2 regions of the Bradyrhizobium sp. BWC-3-1 genome follow, and region 1 is predicted to be linked to the other one. Evidence: riboswitches for the same ligand, from Rfam matches in the RefSeq annotation. Region 1 holds a riboswitch; the other holds the start of a gene.
What was found. Region 1 has a riboswitch for glycine ahead of RX329_RS36395 (FAD-dependent oxidoreductase). Riboswitches for the same ligand answer to the same signal wherever they lie in the genome.
Positions count from the first base shown of each region.

Region 2: linked by a shared signal. The riboswitch ahead of gcvT (glycine cleavage system aminomethyltransferase GcvT) and the one ahead of RX329_RS36395 (FAD-dependent oxidoreductase) in region 1 are both predicted to bind glycine.

Region 1 is NZ_CP136625.1:7,565,750-7,570,524, reverse strand. Features, by position in the region: gene tnpA (IS66-like element accessory protein TnpA) at 1-249, opposite strand, end outside; gene RX329_RS36410 (ABC transporter permease) at 330-713, opposite strand; gene RX329_RS36405 (ParB N-terminal domain-containing protein) at 923-1,372, opposite strand; gene RX329_RS36395 (FAD-dependent oxidoreductase) at 2,784-2,897, opposite strand; glycine riboswitch at 3,032-3,131, opposite strand; gene RX329_RS36390 (trans-sulfuration enzyme family protein) at 3,185-4,360, opposite strand.
Region 2 is NZ_CP136625.1:3,279,062-3,283,836, forward strand. Features, by position in the region: gene gcvP (aminomethyl-transferring glycine dehydrogenase) at 1-303, opposite strand, end outside; gene gcvH (glycine cleavage system protein GcvH) at 466-834, opposite strand; gene gcvT (glycine cleavage system aminomethyltransferase GcvT) at 846-1,994, opposite strand; glycine riboswitch at 2,138-2,227, opposite strand; gene alaS (alanine--tRNA ligase) at 2,448-4,775, shown strand, end outside.

The sequences.
Region 1 (4,775 bases):
CGCCGGTACAAACGGTGGATCGTCAGCCATCGGCGTCGGCAACCGGCGTGCTTGCCGGCGCCAGGTGAACACTTGTTGTGGGGTCAGCCCGTGTCGCCGGGCAATCTCAGAAACGACGGCGCCCGAGACCAGCGTCTCCTCGACAATCCGGGCCTTGTCGTCCTTGGAGAACCAACGACGGCGTCCCGTCTCCGTGATCACTTCCAGCCGGCGCGCCGTCACGTCCGATCTAAGCGTATGGTCAAGCATAGACACAAGCCGATCCCTTCAAAGAGATCGTGAAACTCGCCTATCCCATGTGCCGCGAGAAGGTGGGAGCGGAACGACGCTTACTGAGAAGAGCGTCTCGACCACGGTAAGGCGGTTACCGTTCCGCCGATGAAGAGGCCAAGAACCGTCAGGATCGGAGCCGCCGCATTGGGCAATACGTGGTGGATCAACATCCGCCAGAACGGAATGCCGCGCGCAAACGCAGCCGACACATACCGGCTGTCCAGCGCTTCGCGAACGGCGACACGGGTGTCGCGGGCGAGCACGGCGGAGCTTGCGGGCGCCATGGTGACTGCCGGCAGAACCAGGCTGCGCCAGCTCTCCGCACCGCCGGAGGGGAACCAATTGAGGTGAATTAACAACACCAGCATCAGCACGATGCCCAGGCAGAAGCTGGGAAAGCACAGTCCCACGCCGGTTCCGATCGTGCACACACGGCCCATGAGGCTCGACGGAAGGACCGCGGCAGCTATTCCTACCGCAACGCCCGTGACCCTATATTGCGGCCTTCTGGTTTGGGGCACTAGCATTGCGGCAGCGCGGCCACCTTACAGTAAACTATCCAACAAGCAGCTATTTGCCGATCAGCCAGCGCGAACTTCGCTCGATGGGCGATGTAGCTCCACTAAATTCTCAAGCAACAAAGGGCCAATCATTTCAATCCGTTTTGAGCCACCAGCTGTTTCAGTGATTGTCGTCTCAACTCATCGAGGTTCACCGAGCAAGATGGCAGTGGGACATGTAGCCGGTGTCGTGTTGTCTTGTATTTCATCAGATCACCTGAAAGGCCGGCTTTGATAATACGCGCCGCATCAACAGGTGCCCCATCGGCCCAATAGGTTACTTCCAAATTGGGGTCGTCGTAGGAAAGCAGGACGCATGGAACGACGGCCAAACAGAGTCCGATCGCACAGAAGCAGCGATGGTGACCGTCCATGATCACAGAATGGCTGCGTTCAACTAAGATCGGCTCCGTCCACCTGCCCTCTTCCTTCATTGCCTTTGCCAGCAGCCTAGCTCGTTCAATGTCAATTTCTTCGGTGGGCCTCAGCCGCGTGACTTGCAGTTTAATTATGGAGTAGTTCGATCCAGCGTCATTCATTTAAGTAATCGCATCCCATCTTCGCTCCGCCACGGGGCGCTTGGATAAACACAAGCGATCTGCGAAAGAGCTCTGACGAGAATATGAGCAGGTATCGTGCCAAGGTAAGCAATTTTGAGGGCACTGATCGCAAGGCGCTGCGCCTTATATGTGATCGGAGGCCTGAAAATTACTGTCCCGCAATTTGCGTCTTCGAAACTCATATTATCGTAGTTCGGCCGCACTGTGGAGGCGAACATCCGGGTCAATAAGCAGCGCTTTGCGACTTTTGGTAATGCATTTTAGCGCGCCGGGGATGCACGTGAGTACGAACAAAGACTGGCGCGTTCGGCCCGGCACAGGTTGTCGGAAATCTTACGCATCGATTGTCTTTATTCTAACATCGACACGCCTGACCAGCATCGTATCGGATGGCGATGATTTCATAGAACGCTCTGTATCGCTCCTTCGAGAAACGCAAGCTCGAGCCATCTTGGTTCGTGCCTGTTACTGTTTTGCATAGTCGAGCCACTGACGTTCTAATTTCGGACCTCTGCCGAGAGCCTGTCGGTGCGACAATTGCGTCAAGTCCACAATCTGGAACAGCGAACCTGGCCAGGTGCGCGATGGTAGCGTGTTGTGGATCGGGTCGGGCGGGCGCTCAAGAACCGCGAGCGAATGGGTCTGAGCGACGGCTCGATCGCGCAAATCTCCTAGCCGTCACCGCTCGGCGCTCGAGGCCACCCCTGGCCAGCAGTGCGGAAACCCGAGCTGCCGGGTCGAACTTGGTCTTGCTGTGACGGAAGCGCAGGATTCTTCTTTTCTCTCACACTCGACCGTGATCTCTTCATCCTGCGCCATCCGCATGGGATGAGTTCGCGCCCTTCGCGTGCTGTTGCGATTGTGTTCTCTTCGTATTTCGGGATGGACGTAGCGAATTGCGCCATCCACGACATCTTGTGCCAAGACGGTGTCGGATTGACGAGAAGCAAGGCTGCCGCCGTGAACATCAACTTGATGTCCTTCAGTACCGTGGACCAGCTGTTCCAGACCTCCGCGTTCGAGGCAGAGAGCCGGCCACCGTTGGTGAAGGGAGTTTCCACCGCAGCGCAGGCGTCATGGCCGCATAAAGCTATTGCGATAGCGGTCCAGCCTCCGGTCCGATCCTGGCCAGATCGAAACCGAGCGAACCAAAGCCGTGCAAGATTCCGCGCAGGCTGTTCTCAACGTCCAGCAGCTTGCTCTGCACCAGCTTGCGCGCCGTCAGCAGGGCTCGCACTTCCTGCGCGTCGATAACTTGCAGTGCACCGGCCGTAATCAGGCTAGCCGCATCAGCTGCGCGATGTTACGCGCGTCGTTGCGGTCCGACTTCACCGGCATCGTGTCGAAGGCATCGCTCACATGCGCGTCTCCAAAAGCTCGACTGCAAGGGCTAGCGGCCGAAGACTGTCGCCCGGCAGCCACGCCTGGCGAGGTGATAGGCCGTTGTGATGCCGGTAATTCCAGCGCCGATTACGGAAACGCAAGATGTATCGGGTGTGGTCATAGGTGTTACTTCCCGCCCACGGCGGGTGATTTGCCCCCCTCTGTCATTGGCCTAAGGGCTTCATCGCACCCACTCACTAGGGCTACGACTTTCACCATCGGCGCAGAACTGCCGTCCTGCTTTTCAGAGCTAAACCCCGAAAAGCGGTACTTTTGTCTAAGCGTTTCCGGGGCGATTGCTCCGTCGGCGCCGTTTCAGCCTTGAAGCAGAAACGAACTCTCCCGCTGTTCCTGAGATTGCCCCGTCGATATCTCGAACGTTAAGCGTGGGTTACGTGCAGTTGCACATCAGCCCAAGAGAACATCCGACATTCTTTCAAGATCGCGCCAAAGTTCTTCAGCGCTTTCCAGACCAAGGCTCAGTCGGATATAGCTTCGGTGCAATTCCGAGGGCATTGCCTGCCGCTCGCCTGCGACAGTCATGGGGGCGACAATGCTTCGCGTTCCTCCCCAAGAAGCACCGATGACAAACGTCCTCAACTGGTCGAGAGCACGGTCAACTTTGCCGACATCGACGCCCTGCAGTAGAAGACTAAAAACACCGGAGCAGCCCGCGAAGTCACGCTGCCATAAGGCATGCCCAGAGAACGAAGGAAGAGATGGATGCAAGACCTTAAGACCTGACTTTTCCAAGCGATGCGCGAATAGCTCGCCAAGTGCGCCCGCGTGCCTTATCCGAAGAGCCATCGTTTGGATGCCCCGTAACGCCTGCGAGCAATCATCGGAGGATGTGCCCACCCCCAGAGCGCCCAAAGTGCTCCGAAAACGCGCATACAGATCAAGATCATCAAGAATGATCGCACCGAGAAGTAGGTCGGAGTGACCACCTGCATATTTAGTAAGCGCCTCGGCCACGATATCCACGCCCAGGCTTAGAGGTCTACACAGCAAACCAGTCGCCCATGTATTGTCGCATCCCAGAAGCGCGCCAGATCTTCTGCACCTCGCTGCGATGGCCGGGATATCGCAGATTTCCATCGTGGTTGAGCCCGGCGACTCAACCCAAACTAGCTTGGTTGCGCCAGGTCGGAACTTGGCGTCGAGGTCGGCGAGACGAGTCGGATCAAAGTACTCTGTATCGACTCCAAAGGACTGAAGGATTGTCCGCGCGAATAGCTTCACCGGAGGATAGACATTGTCGGCGATCAACAAGTGCTCGCCATGGTTCACCAGGCCGAGCATAACGGATGTTATCGCGCACTGCCCCGACGGCACGATGATAGATCGGCTTGCGGAATGAATTGCCGCCAGCTGGTTCTCCAACGTCCGCGTTGTTGGAGTTCCAGAGAGGCCATAGGTATAGCCATCCGGCGACCGTGTCGCACGCGCGCGATAGGCCGCTGCGTTTGGGAAAACAATCGTTGAAGCTCGATAAAGCGGTACCGAGAGACTAGCAAACCCTTCGAGCGACGCGGGGGGCGGAGCGACGCACAGCGTTTCGTTGTTGTTCGAGCTGATGTCCATGGGGCCTAATATCAAGCGCTTCTGCTTTTCTGCGCGGACCTATCGCGATACGTACCACCCGAAGAGGGCCGGCCGGCATCGTATGAACTGCCCGCGAGCGGCAGGTCTGGAGGGCTATTTGGGTAGTCTAACAATAGTCGATTCCGCAAAGCTATTTCGCTGTAGCAGGCGTTGCATCACGCTCAGGGAAGTCGTAGCTCATGATCGTTCTTGCGACAAAGCATCGTTCTTGCGACAAAGCCTTCACGATTTTTCTGAGCGAGGCATTGATCTCGATCAAGTCGCGGAGTTATTTGTCCTCAGGTCGAAACTCAAAGGACGGACGCGTTGCGTTGATGTGAGCCAGCGCTTCGTCAAGTCCAGAGAACGCATCCTTCAATAGATCAACCGAAGCGAAGTTGCACCATTTCCCGGT
Region 2 (4,775 bases), 4.3 Mb from region 1:
GTTGCGCTGGATTACCGCGGGCAGGATCGTGCCGGAATAGCCTTGGCCGATCAGCGAGGTGAAGACCTGGTTCTGGGCGGCGAGTTCGCCCATATGCGCGATCGCTTCGGTCTCGCTGAGCGGCTTGCCGAGATCCAGTGGGACGGCCTGCCGGATCGAGGCCGGCAGCGTCTGCGCCATCAGCGTATCGACGCTGTTCGCGCCGACGGCCTCGAGCATCGCGGTGACGTCGCGCGCGGAGGGGCCGATGTGGCGGCGAACGAAGCTGGTGGTGTCGCCGTTGGATTTGCGGTGCGCGGTCATCATGGGTCCTCGCTTCAGATGTTCTTGTCGCCGTCATGCCCCGCGAAGGCGGGGCATCCAGTAAACGCAGCCGCTTCGGCTAGGGCCGATGGGCCGCGGCGTACTGGATCGTCCGCCTTCGCGGACGATGACACCGAATATGAGGTCAGAGTTCGCATCATCTCACGCCGTGTGGGCCTTGTAGGCGGCTTCGTCCATCAGACCGCCGAGCTCGCTCTTGTCGGCAATCTTGATCTTGAAGAACCAGGCCGCGCCTTGCGCATCCGAGTTCACCAGTGCGGGCTCGGCGGCGAGCGCGGCGTTGGTCTCGAGCACTTCGCCCGTCACCGGCGCGTAGACGTCCGATGCGGCCTTCACCGATTCCACGACCGCGGCGGGTTCGGCCTTCTTCAGCGTGCGGCCGAGCTTGGGCAATTCGACGAACACGACGTCGCCGAGCTGCGATTGCGCGTAGTCGGTGATGCCGACGGTGGCGACATCGCCGTCGATCGCGAGCCATTCGTGGTCGGAGGTGTACAGCGTCGTGGTCATTTTCTCGGTCCTCAGCGTTTGTAGGTGTTTTTCACGAAGGGCATGGCGGCGATTTGCACGGCCAGGCGCTGGCCGCGCACCTCGGCGAAGAGTTTTGTGTCGATCGCGCTCGATGCGGTGGGCACATAGCCCATCGCGACCGGCGCATTCAGGCTCGGGCCGAAACCGCCCGAGGTGACCTTTCCGATCGGCTCGGCGGAGGTCGCATCCGCAAACAGCAGCGCGCCTTCGCGCACCGGCGCGCGGCCCTCGGTGCGCAGGCCGACGCGGCGGCGGGATGCGCCATGGTCGAAATGGGCGAGAATCTTTGCCGCGCCGGGGAAGCCCCCCGCACGCGCGCCGCCGGTGCGGCGGCTCTTCTGCACCGACCATTCCAGTGCGGCCTCGACCGGCGTGGTCGCGGTGTCGATGTCGTGGCCGTAAAGACAAAGCCCGGCCTCGAGCCGCAGGCTGTCACGGGCGCCGAGCCCGATCGGCATGACGTCCGGATTGTCCAGCAGGGCCTTGGCGAGCCGTTCGGCATCGCCGGCAGGAACCGAAATCTCAAATCCGTCCTCGCCGGTATAGCCTGAGCGCGAGACGAAGCAGTCGAGGCCGGCAACCCTGTGCGGGCCGGAATCCATGAATTTCATGGCGGGTGCTTCTGCACACAATTTCGTCAGCGCCGATTCCGCCTTCGGCCCCTGCAGCGCGATCAGCGCGCGGTCGGCAAGCGAATCGATCATGCAGTCGTCCGAGAGATTCGCGCGCAGATGCGCCTCGTCCTCGGCCTTGCAGGCGGCGTTGACGACCAGGAAGAGGTGATCGCCGAAATTGGCGACCATCAGATCGTCCAGAATCCCGCCCTCGGCATTGGTGAACTGGGCGTAGCGCTGCCGGCCCGGCGCGATCGCCAAGATATCCTGCGGCACCAGTCGTTCCAGCGCGCGGGCGGCGTCCTCGACCTTGCCGGATTTCGGCCTGAGTGCGATCTGGCCCATGTGGGAGACATCGAACAGGCCGGCTGCGTTGCGGGTATGAAGGTGTTCCTTCAGGACTCCGGCCGGATATTGCACGGGCATGTCATAGCCCGCGAACGGCACCATCTTGCCGCCGAGCGAGACATGCAGGTCGTAAAGGGGGGTGCGTTTCAGGGAGTCTTTGTCGTCGCGCGCAAGCATCGGGGGGCCCTCGGCGGTTCCCCGGGAACGATTTCCCGTGGACACCAGTCGAAGCCCCATCTGTCGCTGTGCCTGAGAGTATTATCCCGTCGGCGGACGCTGTCCGGACCTAAACCCGTCGGCGCCTCTTTCCAGATGCTGTCAAAGCCACGCGGTCCTTTTGCCTGAGAGTTTCCGGGGCGGTTGCTCCTTCGGCGCCGGCTACCAGTGCCGGTCTCTCCCGACGTGGCCGTACGATACAGAGGTAAAGACCACAGGCCGGCCAAGCCTGTCAACGCGGCATCGGCGGCTTTCCAACGGATTACGCGACTGCGGCAACGCCTTGATCTGGCTGCACAGTTTCTGGACAGCCAAGCTGGCCTTGTCTAAAAGCGCATTGGCCCGCAGATATCAGCCCAAACTTGCGGTTTGGGTGGCTGGAAGGCGGGTGCAAGCACACCCGATTGGATGAACATGAGCGGCGTCAACGAGATCAGGTCGACCTTTCTGAATTTCTTTGCCGAGAACGGCCACGAGATCGTGTCGTCCTCGCCATTGGTGCCGCGCAACGATCCGACGTTGATGTTCACCAATGCCGGCATGGTGCAGTTCAAGAACGTCTTCACCGGCGTCGAGAAGCGGCCCTATCAGCGCGCCACCACCTCGCAGAAATGCGTGCGCGCCGGCGGCAAGCACAATGACCTCGACAATGTCGGCTACACCGCGCGCCATCTCACCTTCTTCGAGATGCTCGGGAACTTCTCCTTCGGCGACTATTTCAAGGAGCGCGCGATCGAGCTGGCCTGGACGCTGATCACGAAGGAGTTCGGGCTCAAGAAAGACAAGCTGCTCGTCACGGTCTACCACACCGACGACGAGGCGGCCGGGCTGTGGAAGAAGATCGCGGGCTTCTCCGAGGACCGCATCATCCGCATCCCGACCTCGGACAATTTCTGGGCGATGGGCGACACCGGGCCGTGCGGGCCGTGCTCGGAGATCTTCATCGATCGCGGCGAGCACATCTGGGGCGGGCCTCCGGGCTCGCCTGAGGAGGATGGCGATCGCTTCCTCGAATTCTGGAATCTCGTCTTCATGCAGTACGAGCAGGTGACGAAGGAGGAGCGCGTGGCGCTGCCCCGTCCCTCGATCGACACCGGCATGGGGCTGGAGCGCATGGCCTGCATCATGCAGGGCGTCGACAGCGTGTTCGAGACCGACCTGTTCCGTCATTTGATCGACGCGACCGCGTCGGCTCTGGGAAGCGGACCGGACGAGAAGACCGTGGCCTCGTTCCGCGTCATCGCCGACCATCTGCGTTCGTCGGCCTTCCTCGTCGCCGACGGCGTGCTGCCCTCGAACGAGGGCCGCGGCTATGTGCTGCGCCGGATCATGCGCCGCGCGATGCGCCATGCGCAGCTGCTCGGTGCGCAAGAACCGCTGATGCATCGCCTGGTCTGGGCGCTGGTGCGCGAGATGGGCCAGGCCTATCCGGATCTGATGCGCGCGGAAAATTTGATCGAGGAAACGCTGCGGCTGGAAGAAACCCGCTTCCGCAAGACGCTGACGCGCGGCCTCGCCATTCTCGACGAGAAGAGCGCGTCCTTGAAGAAGGGCGACATGTTCGACGGCGACGTCGCCTTCACGCTGTACGACACTTACGGCTTCCCGCTCGATTTGACGCAGGACGCGCTGAAGTCGCGCGGCATCAGCGTCGACCAGGCTTCCTTCACCGACGCGATGGAGCGTCAGAAGGCCAAGGCGCGCGAGTCCTGGAAGGGGTCGGGCGAAGCGGCTTCCGAGGCGATCTGGTTCCCGCTGCGTGAGAAGCTGGGCGCAACCGAATTCCTGGGCTACGAGACCGAGAGCGCTGAAGGCGTGGTGACTGCGCTGGTCAAGGACGGCAAGGAAGCCACGAGCCTCAAGGCCGGCGAGACGGGCGCGATCGTGCTGAACCAGACGCCGTTCTACGCGGAGTCCGGCGGCCAGGTCGGCGACACCGGCGTATTGACCGGCGAGGGCGGCATCAAGTTCCGCGTCACCGACACCCAGAAGAAGCTCGGTGATTTCTTCGTTCACGTCGGCACATTGGAGAGCGGCGAGCTGAAGCTCGGCACCGCGCTGCAGCTCGAAGTGGATCACGGCAGGCGTTTTTCGATCCGCGCGCATCATTCGGCGACCCATCTCATCCACGAGGCGCTGCGCCAGGTGCTCGGCGACCACATCGCCCAGCGCGGCTCGATGGTCGCGCCGGATCGGCTGCGTTTCGACTTCGTGCATCCGAAGCCGATCACGGCGGAAGAGCTCGCGCGCGTCGAGGACATCGCCAACGAGGTGGTGCTGGAGAATGACGAAGTCTCGACCCGCGTCATGGGCGTGGACGAGGCCCGTGAGGCCGGCGCACGCGCCCTGTTCGGCGAGAAATATGGCGACGAGGTTCGCGTCGTCTCGATGGGCCGGACCGCGCGCGAGCGCGGCGCCAACGCACTCGGCTGGTCGGTCGAACTTTGCGGCGGCACGCATGTCAGGCGGACCGGCGACATCGGGCTGATCACGCTGACGGGCGAGAGCGCGGTCGCCTCCGGCGTGCGCCGCATCGAGGCTTTAACCGGCAACTACGCGCGAAAACACGCCAACGACACCATGGCGCTGGCGAAGACCGCGGCCCACGAGCTGCGCACCTCGATCGACGACGTCCCGGCGCGCATTGCCGCTCTGATGGAGGAGCGCAAGAAGCTCGAGCGCGAACTCTCCGACGCCCGCAAGAAGCTGGCGATGGGCGGCGGTGCAGCTTCGAGCAACGGC